Regions from separate parts of the Pseudomonas sp. LBUM1644 genome, predicted to be linked through region 2. Evidence: riboswitches for the same ligand, from Rfam matches in the RefSeq annotation. Region 2 holds a riboswitch; the other holds the start of a gene.
The links. Region 2 has a riboswitch for cobalamin ahead of cobO (cob(I)yrinic acid a,c-diamide adenosyltransferase). Riboswitches for the same ligand answer to the same signal wherever they lie in the genome.

Region 1: linked by a shared signal. The riboswitch ahead of cobW (cobalamin biosynthesis protein CobW) and the one ahead of cobO (cob(I)yrinic acid a,c-diamide adenosyltransferase) in region 2 are both predicted to bind cobalamin.

What each region holds. Positions count from the first base shown of each region.
Region 1 is NZ_CP166812.1:3,668,722-3,683,833, reverse strand. Features, by position in the region: gene cobM (precorrin-4 C(11)-methyltransferase) at 39-785, opposite strand; gene ACA052_RS16595 (cobalamin biosynthesis protein) at 869-1,282, opposite strand; gene ACA052_RS16590 (CbtA family protein) at 1,279-1,983, opposite strand; gene ACA052_RS16585 (CbtB domain-containing protein) at 1,995-2,186, opposite strand; cobalamin riboswitch at 2,307-2,534, opposite strand; cobalamin riboswitch at 2,734-2,946, shown strand; gene cobW (cobalamin biosynthesis protein CobW) at 3,044-4,111, shown strand; gene cobN (cobaltochelatase subunit CobN) at 4,115-7,981, shown strand; gene ACA052_RS16570 (magnesium chelatase ATPase subunit I) at 8,135-9,133, shown strand; gene ACA052_RS16565 (vWA domain-containing protein) at 9,187-9,789, shown strand; gene ACA052_RS16560 (NADH:flavin oxidoreductase/NADH oxidase family protein) at 9,877-11,100, opposite strand; gene ACA052_RS16555 (MerR family transcriptional regulator) at 11,178-11,588, shown strand; gene ACA052_RS16550 (MFS transporter) at 11,572-13,113, opposite strand; gene ACA052_RS16545 (LysR family transcriptional regulator) at 13,279-14,148, shown strand; gene ACA052_RS16540 (DUF4434 family protein) at 14,233-15,102, opposite strand; gene ACA052_RS16535 (NfrA family protein) at 15,105-15,112, opposite strand, start outside.
Region 2 is NZ_CP166812.1:4,533,275-4,548,386, forward strand. Features, by position in the region: gene ACA052_RS20615 (cobyrinic acid a,c-diamide synthase CobB) at 1-736, opposite strand, end outside; gene cobO (cob(I)yrinic acid a,c-diamide adenosyltransferase) at 733-1,344, opposite strand; cobalamin riboswitch at 1,427-1,660, opposite strand; gene ACA052_RS20625 (hypothetical protein) at 1,815-2,399, shown strand; gene ACA052_RS20630 (PQQ-dependent sugar dehydrogenase) at 2,466-3,779, shown strand; gene ACA052_RS20635 (O-methyltransferase) at 4,042-4,695, opposite strand; gene ACA052_RS20640 (C40 family peptidase) at 4,714-5,250, opposite strand; gene ACA052_RS20645 (C40 family peptidase) at 5,414-6,049, opposite strand; gene hda (DnaA regulatory inactivator Hda) at 6,263-6,967, opposite strand; gene ACA052_RS20655 (AI-2E family transporter) at 7,198-8,271, opposite strand; gene ACA052_RS20660 (DUF2066 domain-containing protein) at 8,310-9,365, opposite strand; gene purM (phosphoribosylformylglycinamidine cyclo-ligase) at 9,749-10,807, shown strand; gene purN (phosphoribosylglycinamide formyltransferase) at 10,807-11,457, shown strand; gene ACA052_RS20675 (DUF3108 domain-containing protein) at 11,466-12,179, shown strand; gene ACA052_RS20680 (trans-sulfuration enzyme family protein) at 12,245-13,423, opposite strand; gene ACA052_RS20685 (pyridoxal-phosphate dependent enzyme) at 13,420-14,796, opposite strand; gene ACA052_RS20690 (hypothetical protein) at 14,850-14,996, opposite strand; gene ACA052_RS20695 (OsmC family protein) at 15,066-15,112, shown strand, end outside.

The sequences.
Region 1 (15,112 bases), 860 kb from region 2:
CCCATGTAGGAGCTGCCGAAGGCTGCGATCTTTTGATCTTAGGGGCGATACAAATGCGCATGCCCCGCACGGTACAACGATGAATCGCTGAACTGATCGCTCCCCAACACCCGACCCACCAAAATCAACGCCGTACGCCGAAACCCCTTGGCTTCGACCTTCCCGGCGATATCCGCCAGCGTTCCCGCCACCCAATCCTGATCCGGCCAGGTCGCACGGTGGATCACCGCAATCGGACAATCCGCGCCGTAATGCGGCAGCAATTCAGCCAATATTTTCTGCAGATGATTCACCCCGAGATGAATCGCCATGGTTGCCCCATGCTGCGCCAGGCTCCCCAACTCTTCACCGGCCGGCATCGCAGTCTTGTCGGCATAGCGAGTCAGAATCACGCTCTGAGACACGTCCGGCAAGGTCAGTTCCGCCCCCAACAGCGCGGCACACGCCGCCGTCGCTGTCACACCGGGAATGATTTCAAACGGAATATCGAGTTTACGTAAATAACGAATCTGCTCGCCAATGGCCCCATAAAGACTCGGATCACCGGAGTGCACCCGTGCCACGTCCTGTCCGTTCCCGTGGGCCGTCTTGATCAGCTCGATGATTTGTTCCAGATGCAATTCGGCGCTGTTGACCACCTGTTCGGCGCAATGACCGTCGAGCACGGCAGTGGGCACCAGAGAGCCGGCATAGATGATCACCGGGCAGCTGCGAATCAGCCGTTGGCCTTTGACGGTGATCAACTCCGGGTCGCCCGGACCTGCGCCAATGAAGTAGACGGTCATCGTCGGTTCCTGTGAGAAAAAAGGGCCTGGGCAGGCTTCAGATGAAGATTGCTCATGATCGAAGGTGGTGATTATCGGGGATTTTACGCAGCGCAGGCCAATGCCAGGGTCGCCTGGGCATATTTTTGCCGCGAAATGAGCAATTTCGCCGGTGCCTGTGTCAGTTGTTCCACGAGGGCGAGGGCGGCACTTTCTGCAACGCCGTAGCAACCGGTGCGCTCGAAAGCGATGTCCGAACGGTGGCTGAGTCGCGGTTCATAGTCGGTCAATTGCGCGCTGCTGAAGTACATCAAGGGCAGCTCGAGTTGTGCAGCGAGTTCGAGCAGGCCAGGTTCATCACGCTTCAGGTCGATGCTGGCCAGCGCCTTGATCTGGTGAAGTTCGATTTGATGCGCCTGTAACGCCTGCTCGAGTAGCGCGCGCAGCGTGCTGACGGGGCAGCCGCGCTGGCAGCCCAGGCCGACCACTAAGGTCGGCGCTGTGCTGGCATCCGTCATGCGTGGTATTGGCCATCGCTTTTGCGGCGGAACAACCAGGCGCTGATCAGGCCCAGGGCCAGCCAGAATCCCATGTTGGTCAGCTGCGAAGCGATTTTGAACTGGGCTTCCAGGGCTTCCGGCGCGAGCATCGAGTGCACTTCCGGTTGTGGCGCGCCGATCACGTGTGGAACCACCAGGATGGCGGCACCCAGCACTTTCATCAGCCAGTGACGGCTGAACACGATCAGTGCGATACCGACAGCCGTGGAGGCGGCAGTGCCGATCCACCAGATCTGCCGTTGCGCCAGATCGGCTGCGACCGTGCCCGGCAGTTCCGGTGGCAGGCCCAGCGTCGGCGCCAACACGAAGGTCGCGTAACCGGCCAGGCCCCAGAGCAGGCCCTGAGAAGTTTTGGTCGGAGCACGCAAGGTGTAGAGACCGGCGAGCATCAAAGCGAAGCCGACAGCGACCACCAGGTTACCGCCAGTGGTCGACAGCACGCGCTGCCAGCCGTCTTCCGGCTCCCAGGCTTCGGCATCGTGGGTGTGCCCGGCCAAGGCAGCGTCGGCGTGTTCGTGAACTTCAACGGCCGGTGCGGCCTTCTCGTAGGTTTCCGCCTGAAGAATCAGCGGCGCCACCCAGAAACTTTGCAGCAGGGTCAGCAACAGGGCGGCCAGCAGCCCGGTGAAACCTGCGGTTTGCGCAATACGCTTGATCATGTCAGCAGGTCTCAATGGCACGGGAACGCGGAGCTGTGTCGGGTATCGTGCGCGGCGTTGTGCACGGCTTCGATGTGCGAGAAACCGGCGAAATACACCAGGCACGCGCCAAGGATTGACGCACACACGGCGGCGGTCAGACGTTGAGTCAGGGTCGTGGTGGTGCTGGCGGTGCTGTGGTCGGTGCTGCTGATGATCGACATGGCGCTTCCCTCTGGTCTGTCAGCGGGTGAATAGAGCGCATGGAGGACCCCTGCGAATCGGGCACGCAGAGATTCAAACAGCGCCCGCCCACCGCGGGTTTGTTATTCAGTGAACGTAATCGTCACTTTGTGTTGCGGGCCGGTCTCCGGGCTCACGAGGGGCTTTGGCGTCAGCCGAAACCTGCAAGAATCACCTTCCCATGCCGAACTGCTGTCACAGTGGATTTGATTCTTCGCTCGCTTACCGTTGCGGGGGCAGCACCGGACTGACATGGCTTTGAGTAAAGCACATGATTCACCGGTTTCCCGTTTCACCCTGTGAAGGGCACCCGTAACAAGATGCGTAGGAGAGCATGGGCGGGGGTTGGGCGTCAATTGGCAAGGGTTCTCAACTGCATGCCGGAACCCCGACTGGTCCCCTGTAGGAGCTGCCGAAGGCTGCGATCTTTTGACTTTGTTTTTTAAAAACAAGATCAAAAGATCGCAGCCTTCGGCAGCTCCTACAGGAGTAGCGGCAGGTCACGATTGACCCGCCCTCACACCATGCGTAGCCTTGCGCTTTCGAGGTTCTTCGGCGATTGCCGAAGCTAAGAAGGGAACGCGGTCGATGCCGCGGCTGCCCCCGCAACTGTGAACGGTGATGTTCGCTGCCACGCCACTGCACGCTTCAGCCCTGAAGCCCGCGGGAAGGCGCAGCAAACGCCAGTCTAGCGACAGGCACACCGTCAGCCAGGAGACCTGCCTCGAAACGAATTCTCACTACAACCGGGCGGGGTGATCCGGTGGCGAAATCTTCCGCGCGTTCAATCGCTGCGGTCGTCGTCCCGTTTGCCCGCCACCTTGCCAAAGGGCATCCGATGAAAACACTGGCCAAACTCCCCGTCACCATCGTTACCGGCTTCCTCGGCTCGGGCAAAACCACCTTGCTGCGGCACATGCTCGACAACGCACAGGGCCGCCGCATTGCGGTGATCGTCAACGAGTTCGGCGAGCTGGGCATCGACGGTGAAATCCTCAAGCAATGCTCCATCGGCTGCACTGAAGAAGAAGCCAACGGCCGCGTCTACGAACTGGCCAACGGCTGCCTGTGCTGCACCGTCCAGGAAGAATTCTTCCCGGTGATGCGCGAGCTGGTGGCCCGGCGCGGTGACCTCGACCACATCCTCATCGAGACCTCGGGCCTGGCGCTGCCAAAGCCTCTGGTCCAGGCCTTCCAGTGGCCGGAAATCCGCAGTGCCTGCACCGTTGACGCGGTGATCACCGTGGTCGACAGCCCGGCCGTGGCGGCTGGCACGTTTGCCGCGTTCCCGGATCAGGTCGATGCCCAGCGCAAACTCGACCCGAACCTGGACCACGAATCGCCACTGCACGAACTGTTCGCCGACCAATTGGCCAGCGCCGACCTGGTGATCCTCAACAAGGCCGACCTGATCAGCCCTGAAGACCTGGCCCGTGTTCGCCTGGAAGTCGCCGAAGAACTGCCGCCAGCCGTGAAGGTTATCGAAGCCAGCAGCGGTCGGGTGCCACTGGACGTGCTGATCGGCCTCGGCGCCGGTTCCGAAGAACACATCGACAGCCGTCACAGCCACCACGACCATCACCACGATGGCGACGATCATGACGACCATGATCACGATGCCTTCGACTCCATTTCCATCGAGCTGCCGCAAGCCGACGAAAGCCTGCTGATGGACGCGCTGACCCAACTGGTGGTCAAGCACGGCATCCTGCGGGTCAAAGGCTTCGCCGCGATCCCGAACAAACCGATGCGTTTGCTGATCCAGGGTGTGGGCACGCGTTTCGACAAGCACTTCGACCGTCAGTGGGGCGCCGATGAAGCGCGCACCACACGGCTGGTGTTGATCGGCCAGGAGCTGGACGCCGCTCAACTCGAAGCGCAATTGCGCGCTGCGCTCAGCGTTTAACCCATGCACCTGCTCAGGACCCAGCCCGGCGGTTTCGTGTCGGATGACAACATCGCCGACCTGGGACAAACCCCCGCCGAGCTGGTGATTCTGTGCAGCGGCGATTCCAGCCTCGCGCTGCTCGCCGAAGCCGCGCAGCAACTGCCCGACGATTACCCGAGCGTGCGCCTGGCCAACCCGATGCAGGTGCAGAACCATGCCTCGGTCGATCTGTATGTCGACGAAGTGCTGCGCCACGCCAAGGTGATCCTGATCTCGCTGCACGGTGGCATCGCCTATTGGCGTTACGGCGTCGAGCGGCTGGTTGAGCTGTCCCAGCGGGGCGTGCAGCTGATTCTGGTACCCGGCGATGATCGCCCGGACCCGGAGCTCAGCGACTTGAGCACCGTGGTCGCTGAAGACCGGGATCGGCTCTGGCAGTTTCTGCGTCAGGGCGGTATGCGCAATGCTCTGGATTTCTTCCGTTGCCTGGCCAATCGTTGGCTGGATCGCGACTACGCCTGGGCCGAGCCGCAAACCCTGCCGCGCACCGCGATCTACCACCCGCACAAAAGCCCCGCTGAACTGAGCGATTGGCAAGCCGACTGGCAGGCCGGTCAACCGGTGGCGGCGGTGCTGTTTTATCGCTCGCATTTGCAGGCGGCGAACACTGCTTTCATCGATGTTTTTTGCCAGCGTTTGCAGGCGGCGGGATTGAACCCGCTGCCGATCGCGGTGGCCAGTTTGAAAGAGCCCGGCTGCCTGACGGTGGTCGAGGACCTGCTGGATGAAACCGAAGCCGGCGTGATTCTCAACACCACCGGCTTCGCCCAATCCAGCCCCGAAGCGCCGCACTTGCGGCCGTTCCGACGCAACATTCCGGTGATCCAGGCGATCTGCGCGCAGGACAACGAGCCCGGCTGGCGTGCCAGCGAACAAGGCCTCGGCCCGCGCGACCTGGCGATGCACATTGCGCTGCCGGAACTCGACGGGCGGATCATCAGCCGACCGATCAGCTTCAAGGATCTGGCGTGGCGCAGCGAGCGCAGCCAGTCCGACGTCGTGTGTTATCGGCCGCAACCGGAACGCATGGATTTTGTCGCTGAACTGGCGCGGCGCTGGATTGATCTGGCGCGAGTGCCGAATGCTGAAAAACGCATCGCGTTGATCCTCGCCAACTACCCGACTCGCGACGGTCGCATTGGTAATGGAGTTGGCCTCGACACCCCGGCCGCTGCGCTGAATATCCTGCGTGCACTTCATAAAGAAGGTTATCCGCTGCCGGCCGAGTTACCGGACAGCGGGACCGCGTTGATCCAGCAATTGCTTGGTGGTGTCAGCAACGATCTCGACACCCTCGACCAGCGTCCATGTCAGCAAAGTCTGGCGATGGACGACTATTTGCTGATGTTCAACGCCTTACCCGAAGCCAACCGTCAAGCCGTAATGGATCGCTGGGGGGCACCTGAAAGCGATCCGATGTTTCGTGGCGGCCGGATGATGATCGCCGGTCTGCGTTTTGGCCTGACCTTCGTCGGCATTCAACCGGCCCGCGGTTATCAGGTTGATCCGAGCGCGGTCTATCACGACCCGGACCTGGTGCCGCCACACGCCTATCTGGCGTTCTACTTCTGGCTGCGCAACACCTACGGCGCCCACGGCGTGATTCACGTCGGCAAGCACGGCAACCTCGAATGGCTGCCGGGCAAAGGCGTCGGGCTCTCGGAAAATTGCTGGCCGGACGCGCTGCTCGGGCCGCTGCCGAATATTTACCCCTTCATCGTCAACGACCCGGGCGAGGGTGCCCAGGCCAAGCGCCGCACCCAGGCAGTGATCATCGATCATTTGATGCCGCCGCTGACCCGCGCCGAAACCTACGGGCCGCTGCGCAACCTTGAGCTGTTGGCCGACGAATATTACGAAGCGCAACTGCTCGATCCTCGCCGCGCCCGCGAGTTGCAGCGCGACATCCTGCAACTGGTGCGCGATACGCACATCGACCGTGAACTGCAACTCGACGAGAAACTGGACAGCGACGCCGATGCGGCGATCTGGCTGCCGCGCCTGGACACGTACTTGTGCGATTTGAAGGAATCGCAGATCCGCGATGGCCTGCACATTTTCGGCGAATCGCCGACCGGGCGCTTGCGTATCGATACCTTGCTGGCGCTGCTGCGGATTCCCCGTGGCGACGGGCGTGGGGCGCAATCGAGTTTGCTGCGGGCGTTGGCCAAGGCGTTCGAATTGGGCTTCGATCCGCTGGATTGTGCGTTGGCCGAGCCATGGGCCGGACCTCGTCCAGCTGAATTGCAGCGCGTCGCTGATGAAGTCTGGCGCACCGCCGGTGACACCCGCGAACGCCTCGAGTTGTTCGCCGCACAATTGATCTCGCAGACACTGGATCAATCTCAAGCCACGCACGGACCCTGTGGGAGCGGGCTTGCTCGCGAAAGCGGAGTGTCAGTCGACGTTGATTTGTCTGACATACCGCTTTCGCGAGCAAGCCCGCTCCCACAGGGGGCAGGTTGGTCCGAAGTAGGCGCCATCATCGACAACCTGCGCGAAGTCGTCGCGCCACGCCTGGACGCCTGCGGCCCTGCGGAAATGCGCGGCCTGCTCGACGCCCTCAGCGGTCGTTTTGTCCCCGCCGGCCCCAGCGGTGCGCCAAGTCGCGGTCGCCTGGACGTGCTGCCCACCGGGCGCAACTTCTATTCGGTGGACGTGCGCAACCTGCCGACCACCACCGCGTGGCGCATAGGCTTCCAGTCGGCCAACCTGATTCTCGAACGACATTTGCAGGACCACGGCGATCACCTGCTTCAGCTTGGCCTGTCAGTCTGGGGCACCGCGACCATGCGCACCGGCGGCGATGACATCGCGCAAGCCATGGCGCTGATGGGCGTGCGTCCGGTCTGGGCGACGGGCAGTCAACGAGTCGATGACTTTGAAATCCTACCGCTGAGCCTGCTCGACCGACCGCGGGTGGACGTGACCTTGCGCGTGTCCGGGTTCTTCCGCGATGCGTTTGCCAACCTGATCCGTCTGTTCGATGCGGCGGTGCAAGCGGTTGCCGCGCTGGATGAACCGGATAATTTGAACCCGTTGGCCGCCAAAGTCCGCGCCGAGCGTGAAGCGCTGATGCAATCGGGATTGGATGAAGAGGCGGCGAGACGCCAGGCCGGCTGGCGCATTTTCGGGGCCAAACCCGGTGCGTACGGCGCGGGTGTGCAGGGCGCCATCGACGGTCGTCTGTGGCAAAGCCGCGACGACCTGGCCGAGGTTTACCTGAACTGGGGCGGCTACGCTTACGGCGGCTCCGACGAAGGCACCGCCGCCCGCGAACAGTTCGCCCAGCGCTTGAGCCAGGTGCAAGCGGTCCTGCAAAACCAGGACAATCGCGAGCATGACTTGCTCGACTCAAACGACTATTACCAGTTCCAGGGCGGCATGCTCGCTGCCGTGGAAAGCCTCAGCGGCGAAGCGGCAGCCAGTTACCATGGCGACCACAGCCAGCCGGACCTGCCAAGGATTCGAACCCTGAAGGAAGAGCTGAACCGGGTGATTCGTTCCCGAGCGGCTAACCCTAAGTGGATCGATGGCGTGAAGCGTCACGGCTATAAAGGCGCGTTTGAACTGGCGGCGACGGTCGATAATGTGTTCGCCTTCGACGCCACGACGCAACTGATCGATGATCACCAGTATGCGTTGCTTGCGGATGCGTATCTGCTGGACCCGGCGACCCGGGATTTTGTCCGGGAGCATAACCCTCATGCGTTGCGCGACATGACCGAGCGCATGCTCGAAGCGCAGCAACGGGGGATGTGGAAGGAGCCGGGCGAGTATCGCGAGGCGCTGGAGAATTTGTTGCTCGATATAGAAGAAGACAGCTAGTGCACCGCGAATCCTGTGGGAGCGGGCTTGCTCGCGAAGGCGGCGTGTCAGGCAACATCAATATTGCATGACCCACCGCATTCGCGAGCAAGCCCGCTCCCACAGGGGAGGAGTTGCAGCTGATAGATCACCGACCATGACCGAGAATTAATAATGACCGACACCCCCCATTTCCCGCTCTCCGCCGTGGTCGGCGCCGACGATCTCAAGCTCGCCCTGTGCCTCACCGCCATCGACCCGAAGATCGGCGGCGTACTGATCGAAGGCCCGCGCGGCATGGCCAAATCGACCTTGGCTCGAGGTCTCGCGGACCTGCTCGCCAGCGGTCAATTCGTCACCTTGCCGCTCGGTGCCACCGAAGAGCGCCTGGTCGGCACCCTCGACCTTGACGCGGCCCTGAGCGAAGGGCGTGCGCAATTCTCCCCCGGCGTATTGGCCAAGGCTGACGGCGGCGTGCTTTACGTCGACGAAGTCAATCTGCTGCCGGATCACCTCGTAGACCTGCTGCTCGATGTAGCCGCCAGCGGCACCAACCTGATTGAGCGCGACGGCATATCCCACCGCCATTCGGCGAAGTTCGTGCTGATTGGCACCATGAACCCTGAAGAGGGTGAATTGCGTCCGCAGCTGCTTGACCGTTTTGGCTTGAACGTCGCTCTCAGCGGTCACACCGCGCCAGCCGAACGTGGCCAGATCATCCGCCGTCGCCTCGATTTCGACAGCGATCCCCAAGCCTTCTGCGCCCACTGGGAAAACCAGCAGCAATCGCTGCGTGAGCGTTGCGAGCACGCACGCAGCGCGCTGGCGAACATCCCGCTCGACGACAGCGCACTGGCACAGATCACCGAGCGCTGTTTTGCTGCCGGCGTCGACGGCCTGCGTGCCGATCTGGTCTGGTTGCGGGCGGCCCGTGCCCACGCCGCGTGGCGAGGGGCGAGCGCGATCAGCCTTGAGGATATCGACGCGGTGGCCGAGTTCGCCTTGCGTCATCGTCGCCGCGAGCAATCGCCACCTGCACCGCAACAGAACCAGGCGCCCTCCAATCAAACCGCCAGCCCCAGCGAAGGTCAGGGCCAATGGGGCGAAATGCCGGCCCAGACGCTGCCGGTCGGCGCCCGACGTGAAGTGCCGAGCTGGCCAAAAAAGCCCTAGGCATTCGCCCTCGATCTGACGCGGGGGCGGATGCCAGGCCCCGTGCCGGACGGCTGGATAACGGCAAGCAGGGCAAGCGTCACGCCGCGCGTAGCGGCTCGGTCAATTGGCCCGGTACCTTGCTTAACGGCCGCCCGCGTCAGCGCGAGGATGTGTTGTTTCACCTGCGCACCCGCTCGCCCCATGAACTGTGGCTGGTAATCGTTGACGCCTCGGCCTCGACGCGGCGCCATCAAGCATTAAGCGATGCCAAGGGTTTGCTGGCCCAATTGTTCGACGACGCCTACCGCCAGCGCGCACGCCTGGCCTTGCTCACGGCCAGCGGCCACACGCCGAAATGGCAGGTGCAAGGGTTGAAAGCGTCCGCCGGTTTGCGCGACTGGCTCGATGGATTGGGCGCGGGCGGCGGCACGCCGTTACTGGCGGCGCTGGGCGAGGCAGGGCGCTGGTTGGGGGCTCGGCAGAAGCGCTTTCCAGCGGAAAAGCAGCGACTGTTGTTGGTTACCGATGGCCGTTTGAAGGACTGGGCGATGTTGCCCGCGTTCGACTGCCCGGGGCTGTTGATCGACATCGAGCGTGGGCCGATCCGGTTGGGACGTGCGAAGCAGTTGGCATTAGAACTACAAGCCGATTATCGGCATATCGATGATATGTAGTGCATCGAAAAGATCGCAGCCTTCGGCAGCTCCTACAGAAGCATGCGTACTCCTGTAGGAGCTGCCGAAGGCTGCGATCTTTTGATCTTACTTGCCCATCGCCTGTCGGTATTGTCGAGTCCGCCGAGCGATGTACACCTGATCCAGAATCAACGCCAGCAGCGCCGAAACCCCTGGCCGAGTCTGACGCCCGCGGCTCAGGCGATGGAGCTGGAACTTCACCACCGCCATGCTCGCCAGTGCGGCCAGCGGCTTGCGTTTCCAGCGGATCGGCGGCAATTGCGGATGACTGTTGCGGCCTTCGCGCCAGTGTTTGACCAACTGCGGTTCGAGCGCCAGCGCGGTGCCGATCCCGGCCATGGCGATGCCGCTGTCCAGCACCTGTTCGACGATCGCCAGGCGTCGAATCCCGCCGGTCACCATCACCGGCATGCGCGCCACACTGGCCAGTTCGCCGGCCATCTCCAGGAAATACGCCTCGCGCGCCAGCGTCCGGCCATCCCGTGCCTCGCCTTGCATGGCCGGTGCTTCGTAACTGCCGCCGGAGAGTTCCAGCAGGTCCAGCGGCTGATCGTTGAGCCACTCAATCACTTGCCGCGCATCATCGGCATCGAAGCCGCCGCGCTGAAAGTCTGCGGAATTGAGCTTCACCGCGACGCAAAACTGCGGCGACACTGATTGACGCACGGCGCTGACCACCGCCAGTAGCAGGCGCGCGCGATTTTCCACGGACCCACCCCAGTGATCAGTACGGCGATTGGTCAGCGGCGAGAGAAACTGGCTGATCAGGTAACCGTGTGCGGCATGAATCTGTACGCCAGTGAACCCGGCTTTTTCCGCCAGCGCGGCGCTGGTGGCGAAGCGTTGAATGACCTCTTCGATATCGCGCTCGCTCATGGGCTTGGGCTCGGCAAACAGCTTCGAAAACCCGCCCAGATCCAGGGCCACCGCCGAAGGCGCCAACGCCTGCTGACCGAGGTTGGCCATGGTCTGGCGGCCGGGATGGTTAAGCTGCACCCAGAACTGCGCCCCGCCGGAGCGGCCAATCGTTGCCCATTGGCGGAAGCGATCAAGGTGGCGATCGTCTTCCAGCACTACGCCCGCGGGCCCGGTCATGGCGCGGCGGTCGATCATCACGTTACCGGTCAGCAGCAGGCCGGCCTCGCCGTCGGCCCACGCCTGATACAGCTGGAACAACGCATCGGCCGGTGCCTGCGCGGTGTCAGCAAGGTTCTCTTCCATCGCGGCTTTGGCGATGCGATTGCCGATGGTCTGGCCGTTGGGCAAATTCAACGCTTGGAAGGGCGACATGCTTGACTCCTCATCAGTGAAGAGCAGAGGCTAAGCTTAAAGTTAACTTTAATGTCAAGCAGGCAAATGAGGTCGTGATGAAGATTGGTGAATTGGCGCAGTTGAGCGGGTTGAACGCGTCGCGTATCCGGTTCTACGAGGCGCAGGGACTGATTCAGAAAGTGGAGCGCCGGGCGAATGGCTACCGGCATTATCCCGACCAAGTGCTGCAAACGCTGAATCTCATCGCCTGTGCCCAGCAAGCTGGATTCAGCCTGGAAGAGTTGAGGCAGCTGTTGCCGGACACCGCCACCGGCGAGTTCAAGCATGCCGAACTGGTGGCGGGACTGAGGCGCAAAGTCGATCAGATCGAAGAAATGCAGCTGCACCTGGCGCAGAGCAAGGCGAAGCTGCTATCAGTGATCGACGACATTCAGGCGCGGCCCGACGGTATGGGCTGCGATGCGAATGCCGAGCGGGTGTTGGCGTCATTCAAGCATTCGCGCTGATGGCGGTAGCTGATGGGGCGGGAATCGGATGGCGCATCAGCGTGCCGACCACCAGCGCTCCTAGCAATGCCAGTAAACCGGCGACCCACAGCAACAGGCTGAACCCGCCGACAAAGGCTTGCCGCGCCAACGGCTCGACCATCGAGCGAGCGCTGTCGGGTAACAGGCTCATCGCCGCCGCCATGTCCCCGGCCACCACCCGCGAGGCGATGCCCTGGGTTTGGCCAAGCCATTGCGCGCCCTGTGCCGACAGACTGCTGCGCAACAACAGTTCGGTGTGGCTGGCGAGCAACGCACCGAACACGCCGATGGCCAGCACGATCGCGCTGAAACGCATGGTGGTGCTCATGCCGGACGCCATGCCGGTGCGCTCCCGTGGCACGCAGGCCATGATGTTCTTTTGCGTGTCGCCATTGAGCAGCCCGGCACCGGCGCCGGTCACGGCAATCGCCAAGGCGAAGGGCCAATAGCCGCCGCTGCTGACGGCCCAGGCACTGAGCAGGTTACCGCAGCCGACCAGCGTCAACCCCGTGGCCATCAGCGTCGACGGCGTATACCGCCCCGTCAGGCGAGCGCCGATGCGCGGGCCAATCAGCATGGTCAGGGCAAACGGCAACATGCCCAGGCCCGAGGCGATGGCCGAAAACCCCAAGCCGTTCTGTAAGTAAAACGGCAGCAGGGTCATCATCACCTGGGCGCATCCGGCGTAGGCAAACATCCCTAAGAGCGCGCCGATGAATCGCGGGTGTTTGAATAAACTCAGGTCGACCATCGGCCGCTGTTGCATCCGCTCAATCACCACGAACAGCCCCAGCAGCAGGGCGCCGCCGATGAGTCGGGTGTAGGTCAGCGGATGGTTCCAGCCGACCCGGTTGGCCTCGATCAGGCCCCAGATCAGGCACAGCAGGCTCGCACTGAACGCCAGGCTACCCCAGGGGTCGAGGCGTGCCGATTGGGTGTCGCGAGAGTCGGGCACGGCGCGCCAGACCATCGCCATCAGGAACAGGCCCACCGGCACGTTGAGGTAAAAAATCCAGCGCCAGCCAATGTATTCGGTAATCAGCCCGCCCACCGTCGGCGCGGCGGTCATCGCCACGCCCATGCAAGCGCCCCAGAAGGCCCAGGCCTTGGCCCGTTCTACTTCGTCGTGAAAAGTGTGACCGATGGAGGCCAGGGCCGACGTCAGCAGCAGCGCCGCGCCAACGCCCTTGAGCGCCCGGGCGATGTCGAGGAACAGCGCGTTGGGCGCCGCACCGCAACCCACGGACGCGAGAATAAAAAGACCGAGACCGCACAGCAGGGTTTTCTGGCGGCCGAAGCGGTCGGCGATGCTGCCGGCCGGGAGTAACAGCGCGGCGAACGCCAGCATGTAGGCGCTCACCACCCATTCGATGTCAGCAAAGTTCGCCCCAAGATCCCGGGCAATGCTGGGCAAGGTCACGGCGACGATATTGGTATCGAGCACGATCAGCGAACACACCGCCGACGCGGTGAGCAGGGTCAAGCGTGGACTGACCTGGTTCATGGCGTGGTTACCTGTTGGGCAAGGTCGTGGGTGGTGGCGGTGACAAGGGGTTTGACGTGCATAGTGTGGGCTCTCTACTGTGATTGCAGAGCGAGCTTATCGCGACCTCTTGCGGGCTTTGTTAGCCAGGCATCGGGACTTCATTACCTTTGAGCTAATGCACCCATGGACATACGGCATTTCCGCTACTTTCTGGCCGTTGCCCGGCAAGGCAACTTCACCCGCGCCGCTGAGCAACTCGGTATCGCTCCGCCGACCTTGACCCGACAGATCCAGGACATGGAGAACGAACTCGGCACGCGACTGTTCGTGCGCCAGACACGTGAAGTCAGCCTGACCGAAGCCGGCGCCGCACTGGTGATCGAAGCCGAGGCGACGGTGCGGCAATTTGAATACGCCCAGCACAATGCCCAGCGGGCAGGGCGTGGGGATATTGGGCATATCGAACTGGGTTACGTGGCGTCGGCGGTGTACTCGGGTTTGCTGCAAAAACAGGTGCAGGCCTTCAGCCGCGAATGTCCGGACGTCAGCCTGAACGTTCGGGAAAGCCCCATGGTGTCATTGCCGGCGATGGTGGTCGAAGGGCGATTCGACATTGGTTATGTCCGCTCACCCATGACCTTGCCCGAAGGCCTGGAGGCGATTCGCCTGGCTGCGGAAGGCTTTGTGCTGGCGCTGTCCAGCGAATCCGGGTTGTGTCGTTTTACGCAGATCAGTCCGGAGCATCTGCAAAACGAGACGTTTATCTTGCCGGAGCAAATCAACGGCACATTGCAAGTCGCCGCCGAGGGCGGGTTCTCACCGAAACTGGGTGCGCAACCAGGCGGGCTGGTGGCGGTGATTGCCTTGGTGTCATTGGGGCAGGGCGTGGCGGTGGTGCCGGCATCGGTGGTCGGGCATGTCGGATTACCCGGCGTGGTGTATCGGCCAATCAAGGGGTGTGAAGCGAGCTCCTGGCTGTCGTTGATTCATCGGCGCTTCGAGAAATCCCGGGCGGTGGTGAGGTATATCGAGCAGGTCAAACAGTTGGGGTAGATTCAAAAGATCGCAGCCTTCGGCAGCTCCTACAGGGGAATACGTACCTCTGTAGGAGCTGCCGAAGGCTGCGATCTTTTGATCTTATTTGACATCGCCAACCTTGCCCTTGAGCTGGTTATCAAGAATCACCTTCCCCCAAGGCCGATAACGCAGCGAAAACACCGCCGTCGGATGGCAACCCGCCGGGGACGCGTCCGGCGTGGCCGGCTCCGCACGGAACGGTTGACCGTCAGCACTGACCTGACGGAACGCTTCACGCACGATGCCGACCGAGCAAGGCAGTGCGCTGGCGTAGCCGGCGCGTACCAGCGCAGGCAAGCGCCCGGTGCCCGCGCCGTCCTGCCACCAGATGTGAACTTGGTTCGCCGCCAATTCCCCCAGCCACTGCGCATTCACCTGGGGTGCGAGCTTGCCAGCGCTGAACGCGCTGACATGCAACGGCGCATCGAGTTTTTCGGCGAAGTCCTTGAGCTGGCGCAGCAGGGTTTGCCGGCGATCGGGGGCCAGAAAGTGCACGTCATCCAGCTCCGGCGGCAGGTACCAGCCGATGACCGGAAGTTTCCAGTCCTGGCGCAGCCGCTGTTGTTGCGCCAGCGATTGTCCGAGTTGCGCTTGCCAGTACATCGCCAGTCCGGCGCTGTCCAGTTCATTGACGCGCTGGTAATAGGCCGGGTCCATGGCCAGGCCCACCACCAGGTTCAGTCCTTGCTCATGGGCCAGTTTCAAGCTGCTGGCGAGCCACCCCGTGGGACCACCGAAGTCCGAATCGCCGTACGCCGTCCATTGCACAATCAGTGTGTGCACGCCTTGCCTGGCCGTGTCCTGCCAGATCTTCTGCCATTGCGCCTGGCTAAGGCTGGCGTCGACGTTCAGCGGTTGGTAGAAGATCCGCTCATCGGCCCGCGCCAACAGACTGCCAAGTAACAGGCACACCACCCACAGAAATCGCATCATCAGAAGT
Region 2 (15,112 bases):
CACGGGCCACGGCAATCCGCACACCGGCCAGCAAAGGCTCGACAGCGATCACATCCGGGGCGGCAAATTCCACTGCCGGTGGTAGCGCGACTTCACAGCTACTGGCCAAGGCATCGGCTGCTGCATCGAGGCGCACATCGAGATCGTTCAACTCACTGGCCTGGACCAGACCGAGATGGCGGCTCGGCAATTCGATCCCGGTTTCCCGCGACAACGCGCCGTACCAACGCAAGCCTTCGGTCAAACTGCCTTCGAGCAATTGTGCGTGACGCAAGGTGCCGACGCGGTTGGCCAACACGCCGGCAAACGGCAAGTCCGGCTGATACTTTGCAAGCCCCAATGCCAGCGCACCAAAAGTCTGGGCCATGGCGGTGCCGTCGATCACACCGAGCACCGGCACACCGAAGTGCCGCGCCAGGTCAGCGCTGGACGGCGTACCGTCGAAGAGGCCCATGACGCCTTCGATGAGGATCAGGTCCGCCTCACCGGCGGCTTCCCACAACAGCCGACGACTTTCCTGCTCGCCGACCATCCACATGTCCAGTTGATAGACCGGCGCACCGCTGGCGCGCTCGAGAATCATCGGGTCGAGAAAGTCCGGGCCACATTTGAACACACGGACCTTGCGCCCCTGATTGCGATGCAAACGGGCCAGCGCAGCAGTGACGGTGGTCTTGCCCTGGCCGGAGGCCGGCGCGGCTATGAGAACCGCCGGGCAATGACGTGGTTGATTCACAGTTCGACGCCTTTTTGCGCTTTGATCCCGGCCTGGAACGCGTGCTTGATCACGTCCATTTCGGTGACGGTATCCGCCAGTTCGATCATTTCCGGTTTGGCGCCGCGACCCGTGACGACAACGTGCTGCATCGGCGGACGGGCCTGCAAATCGCTGAGCACCATATCGAGGTCGAGATAGCCGTGTTTGAGCGCGATGTTCAATTCATCGAGCACTACCAGGCCGATCGACGGATCGCGCAGCAATTGCTGCGACACGGCCCACGCGGCTTCGGCGGCAGCGATATCACGCTGGCGATCCTGGGTTTCCCAGGTAAAACCCTCACCCATCACATGAAAACGCACCTGCTCCGGAAAGCGCCGAAAGAACAACTCTTCGCCGGTGCTGTTGCGCCCCTTGATGAACTGCACCACGCCGCACTGCATGCCGTGGCCCATGGACCGGGCGAGCATGCCAAACGCCGAGCTACTTTTGCCTTTGCCGTTGCCGGTCAGCACCAGCAGCAGGCCGCATTCATTCGGGGAATTGGCGATGCGTTCGTCGATCACGGCCTTTTTGCGCTGCATGCGCGCCAGATGGCGTTCGTCACGATCGGGGGTATCAGTCATGGGGGAGCTCTCCGTTGAGGCTGGAATAACGGCGGGCAGGCACAAGAATAGACGGCAAAAAGCCTGGCATCGCCCACCGTGATGCCGCTGGATGAGTCAGGCCGGTCTCCGGGCTCATGAGCGGCGATACGCCTGACTGCGCGCCTTCCCATGCCGACAATCGACACAGTGGCTCAAGGCGCAGTCTTCACTCATTTACCGTTGCGGGGGCAGCGCCGGGATCGTGGCTCGTCATTGTGAAATGAGCCCACTCACCGGCTTCCCTGTTTCACTCTGTCGACCAGGGTCACAGAGCACCTGAAACAAGCCGCGAAGGTTAGAGTGTTGGGGGTGGAGCGTCAATTGAAGACAGAACGCTGGCGAACGATATACTGCCGCCGGTCAATCGGCCGACGTCATTGTTGTGCCACGCTGCCAGCAATGATATCAAAGAGCCACAACCTACAATCAAAATAACAAGGGTGAGCAACATGCAAGGCATGATCATCAGCAATCCGAAGCTGGAATTCCTACGCCCGGTGCTCGAACGCTGGTTTGACTGTATCGACCGTTACAACGCCGTGCGCGGCGATAACGACACCCCGTACTGGTTCGATGAAAAAGCCAACCTCGGGCTGCTTTCCGCAGCGGCCTGGATGGCGGAAATGGTCACGCTGCAACAATCGCCGACCCGCAAACAGACCGAAGAAGGCGAGCGCAATGGCCGCGCCGACCTGTTTATCGCCACCGCGGAAGAACGCGCTTACCTTCAGGTCACGCAGCGCTGGCCGCAGGTCAACAGCCTTCACCTGACCCAGGCCCTGATCGACATCACCAGCGACGCGAAGAAAATCAGCTATGCCAGCGACCTGAAACTCGGTTGCCTGTTTGTCGCGCCGCAAAAAGCCCAGCATGGCGCAAAGCCGGAGGAACTCCAGGACATGGTCGACGACCTGCAGAAGGAACACAGCTGCGCCGTCGCCTGGTATTTCCCCTACGCCTACCGCAAGTTGCGCAATGAAGCAGGCAACTATCACCCGGGCATTGCCGTGCTGTTCAAGGAAGCCCGCGGCTGACCTGTTGAACCTTCGAACCTTTCAGCTCCTCTATGAATAGATAAGGCATTCATAGGGAAAACCAGCATGCGTAAGCCCCAGCTCGTTCTCGTCATCGCGCTCGCCGGAGGGCTCGCCGCCTGTGGTGAAACCTCCAGCCTGCAAGTTTCCGACGGCACCGGCCCGTCGCCCAAACTGCCAGAACCCAACAAAACTTTGTTGCCGACCATGAACATCGCCCCGGCGGTCGGCTGGCCGGCCGGCGCAACCCCCACGGCCGCCACAGGGACTCAGGTGGCGGCTTTTGCAGAAGGCCTCGACCATCCGCGATGGCTCTACGTGTTGCCCAATGGCGACATATTGGTAGCCGAAACCAACGCACCGCCGAAACCCGATGACGGCAAAGGTGTTAAAGGCTGGGTCATGAAAAAAGTCATGGGCCGCGCCGGTGCCGGCGTACCGAGTCCGAACCGCATCACGTTGCTGCGGGACACGGACCATGACGGCATCGCCGAAACCCGCACGGTGTTCCTGGAAAACCTTAACTCGCCTTTTGGCATGACCCTGGTCGGCAATGATCTGTACGTGGCCGACACGGACCGCTTGCTGCGTTTCCACTATGAAAGCGGCGATACAACGATCAAGTCGCAACCGGTCAAAGTGGTCGACTTGCCGGGCGGCACGCTGAATCACCACTGGACCAAAAACGTCATCGCCAGCAAGGACGGCAGTAAGTTGTACGTCACGGTGGGTTCCAACAGCAATGTCGCCGAAAACGGTTTGGATAAGGAAGAAGGTCGCGCAGCGATCTGGGAAGTGGACCGGGCCACCGGCAACCACCGGATCTTCGCTTCCGGCCTGCGCAACCCGAACGGCATGGCCTGGGAACCGCACAGTGGCGCATTGTGGACAGCGGTTAACGAGCGAGACGAAATCGGCAGCGACCTGGTGCCCGACTACATCACCTCGGTCAAGGACGGCGCGTTCTACGGCTGGCCGTTCAGCTATTACGGCCAGCACGTCGACATCCGCGTGGACCCGCAAAACCCTGACCTGGTAGCCAAGGCGATTGCCCCGGACTATGCCGTCGGCCCGCATACTGCGTCGCTGGGCCTGACGTTTGCTGAAGGCAACACCCTCCCCACTCAATTCAGGGAAGGAGCCTTCATCGGCCAGCACGGCTCATGGAACCGCAACCCGCACAGCGGCTACAAAGTGATATTCGTACCGTTCAGCGCCGGCAAACCGAACGGACCGCCGGTGGATGTGCTTACCGGCTTCCTCAACGCCGAGGACGATGCGATGGGCCGGCCGGTGGGCGTGGTGATTGATCAGCAGGGTGATCTGCTGGTGGCGGATGATGTGGGGAACAAGGTGTGGCGGGTTTCTGCGGTTAAGTAAATCTCCAACTGCCTACACATATCCAATGTGGGAGCGGGCTTGCTCGCGAAAGCGGTGGGTCAGTCATCACTGATGTTGAATGTGATGACGCCTTCGCGAGCAAGCCCGCTCCCACAGGTTTTGTTGGCAGCCTGGGATTTGTGTACGTCCAAAATCTCCCGTTAGGAGTGAGCCTGCTCGCGATAGCGGTGGGTCAGTCAATGCTGATGCTGAATGGGATGACGCCTTCGCGAGCAAGCTCGCTCGTAGAGGGGATCGGCGTTTATCGCTTACGGCAAAGTGTCAGTCCATCACCTAACGGCAGCAACGATAGATCCACACGCGAGTCATCCTTTAGCGCGCAATTGAGTGCCTGGATGGCTCGGGTGTCCTCGCTTTCAGGACTCTCCTCAAGCACCCGCCCGCTCCACAGCGTGTTATCGAACACCGCCAGACCACCAACCCGCAGCAAACGCAAGGCGTGCTCCAGGTAAGCGGGATAGTTGGCCTTGTCGGCATCAATGAAAATCAAATCAAAGTGCCCTGGCTGATTCAACTGGCTGAGCGTCTCCAGCGCCGGCGCCAGGCGCAGATCAATTCGATCGGCAAGCCCCGCCGCCTGCCAGTAACGGCGTGCGGTGGCGTTGTAGTCGCCGGGAACATCACAGCAGATCAGTGAACCGTCATCCGGCAATGCCGCCGCCATGCACAAGGCGCTGTAACCGGTAAAGGTACCGACTTCCAGCAAACGCTTCGCCCCCGTGAGCTTCACCAATAACGCGAGAAATTGCCCCTGCTCTGGCGCCACCTGCCAGCGAGCCATGGGCAGCGCCTGGGTTTCATCGCGCAAACGCTTGAGCAGCGGCGTCTCCCTCAGGGAGACGTCGAGCAGGTATTGGTACAGGGAATCGTCGAGATTGAGCGTGCGTGCGGTCATGACCACAACCTCTGGCTGTTACGGGTTGCGCGCCAAGTGCTCGGGCTGCAAGACACGCTTGGCGCTCAGGTAGGCTTTCTGCCAATACGCCTTGGACAGGCTGTCGAGCTTGACCGTGCCGCCAGTGGCTGGCGCATGGACGAAACGACCTTCGCCGACATAGATACCGGCGTGGCTGACCTGCGAGCCGCCATTGGTGGCGAAGAAAATCAGGTCGCCGGTCTGCAGGCCTTCCTTGCCGACATCGGCCGCCTGCATGCTGATCATCTCGCGCGTGGTACGTGGCAGAGAGATGCCCGTGACATCACGGTAAACATAGCCGATCAATCCGCTGCAATCGAAGCCCGAATCCGGCGTGTTGCCGCCCCAGCGATAAGGTGTGCCCACCAGGCCCAACGCTCGAAACAGCACGTCTTCCGCTTCGGGCGAAAAGGGTTGGGCGGAGCTGAAAACGATCGGAGCGCGAACCACCGGCGCAGGGGGCGGTGTGCGGCTGGCGCAGGCGCTGAGCAGCGCTGCGAAGAACATGATTGCGAGGCGGGCCGAGTTCGTCATGGCAGAACATCCTGATCTGGCTGCGGCTTTTTCTGCGGGGACGCAGAAAAGAAAACCGCCTGCGCAGGACGCAGGCGGTTTGCCATCAATAATAGATCTGGATTCTAGCGGCTACGCGGCAAACTTCAAGTAAGACTTTAAGTTCACCTTACAAACTGTCCGCTTACTTACGCGCCGTGACGATTTCCGGGGCGGCAGTCGGGGCCATCGCGAGTGCGCGCTTGGCTTCGATGAAGGTTTTATTCCAGTAGCTATCGCCCAGGCTGTCGATGCGGACGCCACCGCTACGGCGGCTGCTGGAATGGATGAACTGGTTGTCACCCAGGTAGATCCCGGCGTGACTGACGCGACCGCGACGACCATTGGTGGCGAAAAACAGCAAATCGCCAGGTTCCAGCTTGCTGCGAGAAACCAGCGGAGCGTCGACGTTGATCATTTCACGCGTAGAGCGCGGCAGGTTCATGCCGGCTTCTTCACGGAACAGGTAACCGATGAAGCCGCTGCAATCAAAGCCGGCTTCGGAGGTGCCGCCGAAACGGTAACGGGTACCGATCAGGGACATGCCGCGTTCGAGGATGCTGTCAGCGAGAGCCGGAAGCTGGTAGGACTTGCCATCAGCGAAGTCTGCCAGTTCTTTTTCGGTAGCCAGTTCTTCCTGGTAAAGAGCGGAAGACTGGGCGGTAACAGAATTATTAACCTGCTGTTGAGGGGCCTGCTCGGACACTGGAGAGTGAGCGGCGCAACCGAACAACAGGGTGACAAGTGCGAGAGGCACGAGGGGTGCAAAGCGATTTAGCATGGGCACGACCGTGGCTGATAGTTGTAAAGAAGCCGAGACTATGCCCGCTATCATCCTCATTTGCAAATTCAATCGAACTTTATGTGACTTTCCGGTTTCGCGTTTACATCTAAGCGCTAAAGCCCCATTTAGACACTTGCGCGGCCTACAGCCTGTAGGAAAGCGGATTTTTTGGCGCCTGAAATATGCCAAAAACCCTGTAGGGCTTGGGTTTTACCAGCCCAGCGTCTCTTTTAGAAACGGAATGGTCAGCTTGCGCTGGGCTTGAAGTGAGGCCTGATCGAGACGCTCGAGCAGCTCGAAAAGTGCGCTCATGCTGCGAGTGCCACGGGTCAGGATAAAATGCCCGACTTCATCGGTCAGGTGCAGGCCGCGACGCGACGCGCGCAGTTGCAATGCACGTAATTTGTCTTCGTCGGAAAGCGGGCGCATCTGGAAGATCAGTGCCAGTGTGAGACGGGATTTCAGGTCCGCCAGCTTCACCGGCAATTCACGCGGGGAGGTCGACGCAGCGATCAGAAGGCGTCGACCGCTATCACGTAAACGATTGAACAGATGGAACAGCGCCTCTTCCCAATCCGCACGCCCGGCTACCGCCTGCAGATCATCCAGGCAGACCAGTTCGTATTGTTCGAGGTTATCGAGAATTTCGGTGCCGCGATCCAGCAACTCGGCCAACGGCAGGTACACCGCCGGCTCCCCCAACTGTTCAAAGCGCAGGCAAGCGGCCTGCAACAAGTGGGTACGCCCTACCCCGTCCTTGCCCCAGAGATAAATCAGGCTTTCGGTCCAGCCGGCGTCGGCTTCGCATAGCCGCTCGACATAGCCGAGTGCTGCGGCATTGGCGCCTGGGTAGTAGTTGATAAAGGTAGCGTCATCACGCAGACGCACACCTAGGGGCAGCTGAATCGGTTTCATGCTGACTGAACAGTTCCAACGGAACCGTTAGTGGCCTCTGTGTAAAGTTTGCGAAGTTTATACCCGTGAAGCTGCCCGCACAATGCGACAGACCACAAGCAAAATCAAAGGTTTGCGTTAACGCACTGGTTTTATGACAGTTTCTTTGGCGGCGCATGTGACAGCTGCGCGAAGGAAGCGGGCTCACCTGGCATCAAACCAGGCTGCCCGCCAAGGGTCATCGACCGTTCTTACAGTTCCGGTTCGTCGACGCCACTGTACATATCAGAATCTTTATACAAATCATGCACATGACGCACCAGCACCATGATGACCGCCGCCACCGGCAGCGCCAGCAATACGCCGGTAAACCCGAACAGTTCACCGCCCGCCAGAATCGCAAAAATCACCGCCACAGGATGTAGACCGATCCGGTCGCCCACCAGCAATGGCGTCAGCACCATGCCTTCCAGCGCCTGGCCGATCATGAACACCGCGACGATGCCGATCATGGGATACAAGTCGCCACCAAACTGAAACAGGCCGGCAATCAACGCCGCGCCAATGCCAATCACAAACCCCATGTAGGGCACGATCGCCGCCAGACCGGCAATCAGGCCAATCAACAGCCCCAACTCCAATCCGACCAGCATCAAGCCCGCCGCGTAGATCACACCCAACGCCAGCATCACCAGTAACTGCCCGCGGACAAACGCCCCGAGCACTTCATGGCATTCCCCCGCCAGGGAAACCACGCGCTCTTCGCGATCACGGGGCAGCAGGCTGCGGACCTTGGCCATCATGACGTCCCAATCCCGTAGCAAGTAGAAACTCACCACCGGAATCAGCACCAGATTCGCCAGCCAGCCGATCAATGCCAGCCCGGAAGCCGTTGCCTGGCTAAGCACCACGCCGACAATGTCACTGGTCTGGCCCATGTGTTCACTGATCGCAGCCTTCAACTTGTCGAACTTCCAGAAATTATCCGACAGCCCGAATTTCGATTGCGCCCACGGCAACGCGGTGTGTTGCAACCAGTCGAGCATCTGCGGCGCCAACTCGTACAGACGAAAAAGCTGCCTGGCGAGCATCGGCACCAACACCAGCAGCAATGTCGTGAAGATCAGCGCGAACAGTGCAAACACCGCGATCACGCCCCAGGTCCGCGATAACCCGGCCTTTTCCAGCCGATCCACCAGCGGATCGAACAGATAGGCCAACAGCAGCGCCACCAGGAACGGCGTCAAGATTGGATGCAACAGCCAGACAAACGCGCAGAGCAGGACAACCCCACCCAACCAGAACCAACGCCGCGTATCGGCCATGTACAACTCCCTATGCATCTATATAAAGAAAGAAAACCTTACCAACGGAATCGCAACTGCGGCACAGGCGCCGGAGCTGGCGCTACAACCGGTGCCGAACCCTCGGCCGGCTGAACCGGAGCCGTTGGCGCCGGTGCCTGACCGGCCGGGACCTCCTGCAATTTCGCCAGCGACAACTGCGCCCGCAACTGTTCGGCACTGCCATTGACCCGATAGAGAATGCGGTCGCCATCGACGCTTTGCAGGCGCGCACCAAACGGTTCCAACAAACGCCCGAGCGCCGCGTAGTGCTCCAGGTTCATGCCTTGCACTTCCAGCAACTGCTCGCCCGAAACACCCGCCTTGACCACAAATCGCGGTGCCAGGCGCTCACTGACCGCCAGCATCACCGCATCGGCGACGGCGGCCTGATCCGCGCCCTGCACACTCCCCGCTTCCTTCTGATCGCCCAGAAACAAATGCCACTTGGCTTGCCATTGGCCACCCTCTTCATGGGCATGCACCGCCAGCAAGGCATCCGCGTTGTATCGTTCCGACGCTGCGCGCAGGGGTGTTGCGTCCGTACCTTCAAGATTCGGCGCCGTCGCTACCAGCTGTTCACTCAAGTCCGCCAACGGCAGACGCAACGGCAAGCCCCGGTGTTGTGCCGCGCGACGCAACGGTGCAGCACTGGCCTGGCCATCGCCCACCAGGCTCGAGCCCTCGGTGGAGTCGTTCAGCCACCAGCCGAGGATCGACGGCCGATTGGCGCCCCACAGCGACAGCCCGGCGCGCCGCAGCGCCTGCTCGGTGGTCGCCGGGTCGAAATCGACTTTCAGCACTTCCGGCGGGCCGGCCTCAAAGCCGTATTGACTAATGATTTGTTGCGGATCTTTGCGCACCGCCGCCAGCCCCGGGTTTTGCGCAGCCTTGGGGTCGCCGGTCAGGCGCAGCACCAGGGTATCCAACGCGCGCTGCGTCGCTTGATCGCGCTCCTCCTGGGTCTGGCTGCTGACGGGCTCGCGAACTTGATAAAGGCCTTTGACGGTTTCGGCATGACTCGCCAGGCTGAAAAGAGACAAACAACCCACAAACAAGAATTTACAAAAACGCATGGAGGATTCCTGACGACAAGAGCGGCTGGAACAGACCGCATGAAGAAGATCGGGCAAGGCTGTGACCACATCCCTGCGCAAAACATTCACCACGATCCAACTAAGTTTTCGCACTGTCCTAACGATAGACGGTTAATAGCGATACCTTATACAGCCATGTAAGACCCCACCAAAACGCGCAATATCAATTTTTTTAATGCGATATGCCCCTGCCGTCGGCGTGAGGATGGCCGCTGCCCCTCAAGCCTGATAAAATCGCGCGCCTTCGCAGACCGGCAACAGCCGGGCACCCTGAAATTCGCGCATGGCACTCGCCTTCGTCTGTTTCGGCGGTCCCACTGGACTCGGTCGTTACCCCTGAATCCCCCCTAAAGGCCTGGATCATGAGCAAGCAACCCTCCCTGAGCTACAAGGACGCCGGTGTAGACATCGACGCCGGTGAAGCATTGGTCGAACGCATCAAGAGCGTCGCCAAGCGCACTGCGCGCCCGGAAGTCATGGGCGGCCTGGGCGGTTTCGGCGCCCTCTGCGAAATCCCGGCCGGCTACAAGCAGCCTGTGCTGGTTTCTGGTACTGACGGCGTCGGCACCAAACTGCGCCTGGCACTGAACCTGAACAAGCACGACAGCATCGGCATCGACCTGGTGGCCATGTGCGTCAACGATCTGGTGGTCTGTGGCGCCGAGCCGCTGTTCTTCCTCGACTACTACGCCACCGGCAAACTGAACGTCGAAACCGCGACCCAGGTCGTGACCGGCATCGGCGCTGGCTGTGAACTGTCCGGCTGCTCCCTGGTCGGCGGCGAAACCGCTGAAATGCCTGGCATGTACGAAGGCGAAGACTACGACCTGGCCGGCTTCTGTGTTGGCGTCGTGGAAAAATCCGAAATCATCGACGGTTCCAAAGTCGCTGCCGGTGACGCATTGCTCGCCCTGCCGTCTTCCGGCCCGCACTCCAACGGCTACTCGCTGATCCGCAAGATCATCGAAGTGTCCGGTGCAGACATCGAAAACATCCAGCTCGACGGCAAGCCGCTGACCGACCTGTTGATGGCCCCGACCCGTATCTACGTGAAGCCGCTGCTCAAACTGATCAAGGAAACCGGCGCGGTCAAAGCCATGGCCCACATCACCGGTGGTGGCCTGCTGGACAACATCCCGCGCGTGCTGCCAAAAGGCGCACAAGCGGTGGTTGACGTGGCGAGCTGGACCCGCCCTGCGGTGTTCGACTGGCTGCAAGAGAAAGGCAACGTCGACGAAAACGAAATGCACCGCGTGCTGAACTGCGGCGTCGGCATGGTCATCTGCGTGGCTCAAGAGCACGTTGAAACCGCGTTGAACGTATTGCGCGAAGCCGGCGAGCAGCCTTGGGTCATCGGCCAGATCTCCACCGCTGCCGAAGGCGCGGCTCAGGTCGAACTGAAGAACCTTAAGGCGCACTAATGTCCGTCACCTGTGATGTCGTGGTGCTGTTGTCTGGCACCGGCAGTAACTTGCAGGCCTTGATCGACAGCACGCGGACCGGCGACAGCCCGGTCCGCATCGCTGCGGTGATTTCCAACCGCGCCGACGCCTACGGTCTGCAACGCGCCAGGGACGCAGGTATCGACACCCGCTCCCTGGATCACAAGGCGTTCGAAGGCCGCGAAGCCTTCGATGCCGCGCTGATCGAACTGATCGACGCGTTCAATCCAAAACTCGTGGTACTGGCCGGTTTCATGCGCATTCTCAGCGCAGACTTCGTGCGCCACTATCAGGGGCGCCTGCTCAACATCCATCCCTCGCTGTTGCCCAAATACAAAGGGTTACACACTCATCAGCGCGCTTTGGAGGCCGGCGACACCGAGCACGGCTGCTCCGTGCATTTCGTCACCGAGGAACTCGATGGCGGACCACTGGTCGTACAGGCAGTAATACCGGTAGAGTTGCAGGATTCGCCGCAGAGTCTGGCGCAGCGGGTTCACGCTCAGGAACACCTGATCTACCCGATGGCCATACGCTGGTTTGCCGAAGGTCGTTTATCACTCGGTGAACAAGGTGCTTTACTGGATGGCCAGATACTCGCGGCCAGCGGCCACTTGATTCGAACCTAGGAGATTTTATGCGTCGCGCCCTGCTCTTCGCTTGCGCTCTGCTCGCCCTGCCCTTTGCGCAGGCTGCAGAACTTCAACCCTTCTCCGCCAGCTACACCGCCGACTGGAAACAACTGCCGATGAGCGGCACGGCTGAACGCAGCCTGACCAAGCAAGCCAACGGCGTCTGGAAACTCAGCTTCAAGGCGTCGATGATGATTGCCAGCCTGTCCGAGGAAAGCACCCTGACCCTCGACAAGGACACACTGCTGCCACAGTCCTATCACTTCGAACGTGGCGGCTTGGGCAAAGCCAAGAAAGCCGATCTGGATTTCGACTGGACCACCAAAATGGTCACCGGCACCGATCGTGGTGACCCGGTCAAGATCCCGCTGAATCGCGGCATGGTCGACAAGTCCACCTATCAACTTGCGCTGCAGCATGACGTCGCGGCCGGCAAGAAAAGCATGAGCTATCAGGTCGTCGATGATGGCGAAGTCGATACCTATGACTTCCGCGTGCTGGGTTCGGAGAAGGTCGACACCAAGGCTGGCCAGATTGAGGCAATCAAGGTCGAGCGCGTGCGCGACCCCACACAAAGCAAGCGCATCACCGTGCTGTGGTTCGCCAAGGACTGGGATTACTTGCTGGTTCGCCTGCAACAGGTTGAAACCGACGGCAAGGAGTACAACATCATGCTCCTCGACGGTACGGTCAACGGCAAGGCTGTCAAAGGCAGCTGATCCGGGTCGACACGAAAATCCGGAATCCGATGAGGATTCCGGATTTTTTTATGCCTAATGTATTGTCAGATCCGCGCCAGGCCCTGAGCCAGGTCGGCGCGCAGGTCTTCCACATCCTCGACACCTACAGACAATCGCACCAGCGCATCGCCAATGCCCAGCTCGGCGCGGGTGTCTGCCGGGATTGTGGCGTGGGTCATGATCGCCGGGTGCTCGATCAGGCTTTCCACCCCGCCCAGGCTCTCGGCCAGGGCAAAGATCTGCATGCTCTCCAGGAAACGCTTGGCGCCCGCCAGGTCACTGTTCAGGTCGAGAGAAATCATCCCGCCGAAACCGCGCATCTGCTGCCGCGCCAGTTCGTGCTGCGGGTGTGACGGCAGGCCCGGGTAGTAGACACGCGCCACTTGCGGTTGACGCTCCAGCCATTGCGCCAGCTCCAGCGCATTGCTGCAGTGGCGCTCCATGCGCAGCGCCAGCGTCTTCACGCCACGTAGCGTGAGGAAGGCGTCGAATGGCCCGGCGATAGCGCCGACCGCGTTCTGCAAGAAGCCCAGGCGCTCGGCCAGTTCCGCGTTCTGCCCGACCACCGCGATGCCGCCGATGACGTCGGAGTGGCCGTTCAGGTACTTGGTCGTCGAATGCACCACGATATCGAAGCCCAGCTCCAGGGGACGCTGGATCCACGGGCTGGCAAAGGTGTTGTCGGCCACGCAGATGATGCCTCGGTCGCGGCAGATACGCGCAATGGCGGCGAGGTCGGTCAGGCGCAACAAGGGATTGCTTGGCGTCTCGACACAGACCATGCGCGTGTCGTCCTGTAGCGCCGCCTCGAAGGCCGACAGGTCAGTCAGATCGACAAAGGTGAAGCGATGCCCGGCACTGCGCCGACGCACTTTGTCGAACAAGCGGAAGGTGCCGCCGTACAGGTCATTGCCGGAAACAATGTGCGAGCCGGTATCGAGCAGCTCAAGCACGGTCGAGATAGTCGCCAGCCCGGAAGCGAAGGCGAACGCCTGCGTGCCGCCCTCGAGGTCGGCCACACAACGCTCCAGCGCAAAACGTGTTGGATTGTGCGAGCGCCCGTAGTCGAAACCCTTGTGCACACCAGGGCTCTGCTGCAAGTAAGTGGAATTGGCGTAAATCGGTGGCATCAGCGCCCCGGTGGTGGGGTCCGGCGTCTGTCCGGCATGGATGACACGGGTGGCGAAACCCCGTGGCGGCGCATTTTCATCGTGCTGACTCATGTAAGGGATCTCCGTAAATGATTGAGCATGTCGACTCGAGTAACCAAGCCATGGAAGCCTGAGGCGTCGGCGATGATCGCCACCAGCCCACGGTCGAGCTCGGCCCGTAGTTCGGCCAGGCTGGCACCGGGCGGCAGGGTTTGCAGCTTGTCAGTCATTGCGCTGGCCACGGTCAGGCGGAAATTCGACGCGCCTTCCTGCATGCCCAGCAAAATATCGGACTCGTCGATCACGCCGACCAGCCGCTGCCCGTCCGCCAGCACCGGCAGTTGCGAGACGTCCGCCAGGCGCATGCGCTGGAAGGCTGTGAGCAGCGTGTCGTCCGGGCCTACGCTGACCACCCGGCCATCTTCGAAACGCCGCGCGATCACGTCACGCAGATCGCCATACGGCTTACGCGCAAGCAAACCCTGATCGTTCATCCATTGGTCGTTGTACACCTTCGACAGGTAGCGAGTGCCGGTGTCGCAAACAAAGCTGACCACGCGCTTCGGCTCGGGCTGCTCGCGGCAGTAGCGCAAGGCCGCCGCCAGCAAGGTGCCCGTAGAGGAGCCGCCGAGAATACCCTCGGCGCGCAGCAGTTGGCGGGCATGATCGAAGCTTTCCTCGTCACTGATCGAATAGGCGTGGCGCACACTTGAGAGATCGGCAATTGATGGAATGAAGTCTTCACCGATGCCCTCCACCGCCCACGAACCGGGCGTAATGAGGTTGCCGCTGCGGCTGTATTCGGCCATTACCGACCCGATTGGATCGGCCAGCACCATTTCCAGGTTTGGCTGCACGCGTTTGAAGAAACGGGTCAACCCGGTGAGCGTGCCGGCCGAGCCGACGCCGACGACGATGGCATCCAGATCGTGTTGAGTCTGCGCCCAGATCTCCGGCGCGGTGCTGCACTCGTGGGCCAGCGGGTTGGCCGGGTTGTTGAATTGATCGGCAAAGAAAGCGTCGGGAATTTCCTGCGCAAGCCGCGCCGCGACGTCCTGATAGTAATCGGGATGGCCCTTGCCGACGTCGGAACGGGTGATGTGCACCTCGGCGCCCATGGCCTTCAAGTGCAAGACCTTCTCGGTGGACATCTTGTCCGGCACCACCAACACCACCCGGTAGCCCTTGGCACGACCGACCAGGGCCAGGCCGAGCCCGGTGTTGCCGGCGGTGGCTTCGACGATGGTGCCACCGGGGCGCAGACGGCCATCGCGCTCGGCGGCGTCGATCATTGCCAGGCCGATGCGGTCCTTGATCGATCCGCCGGGGTTCTGTGATTCGAGCTTGAGGAACAGCGTGCACGGACCGGTATCGAAGCGGCTGACGCGGACCAGCGGCGTGTTTCCGATCAGTTCAAGCACGGCAGGACGGGAGTCGTTCGGCATGTCGTCACCTTAATGCGGGAAACCCCGCTGGATGGACAGCAACCTGCGGCGAATCATCGCGCGCCAGTCGCCAGCAATGCGTCGCTTGGACCATAGGCCGGGATCGCGCCACCCGCAACCATGCGCAGCCAACCGGTCGCATCGCCATAACGATTCGGCGTAATCAGAGACCCCGGTGCAAATAGTGGAACGCCCGTCACGAGGAATGCTCTATAACTTCAAGGTCTTTTTTGATCGAATGACTTTCCTACTGCCTGCGAGGTTTTTCCATGTCAGTCACCGTCAATACCATCTCCAGCGAAGGTTTTCGTCACAG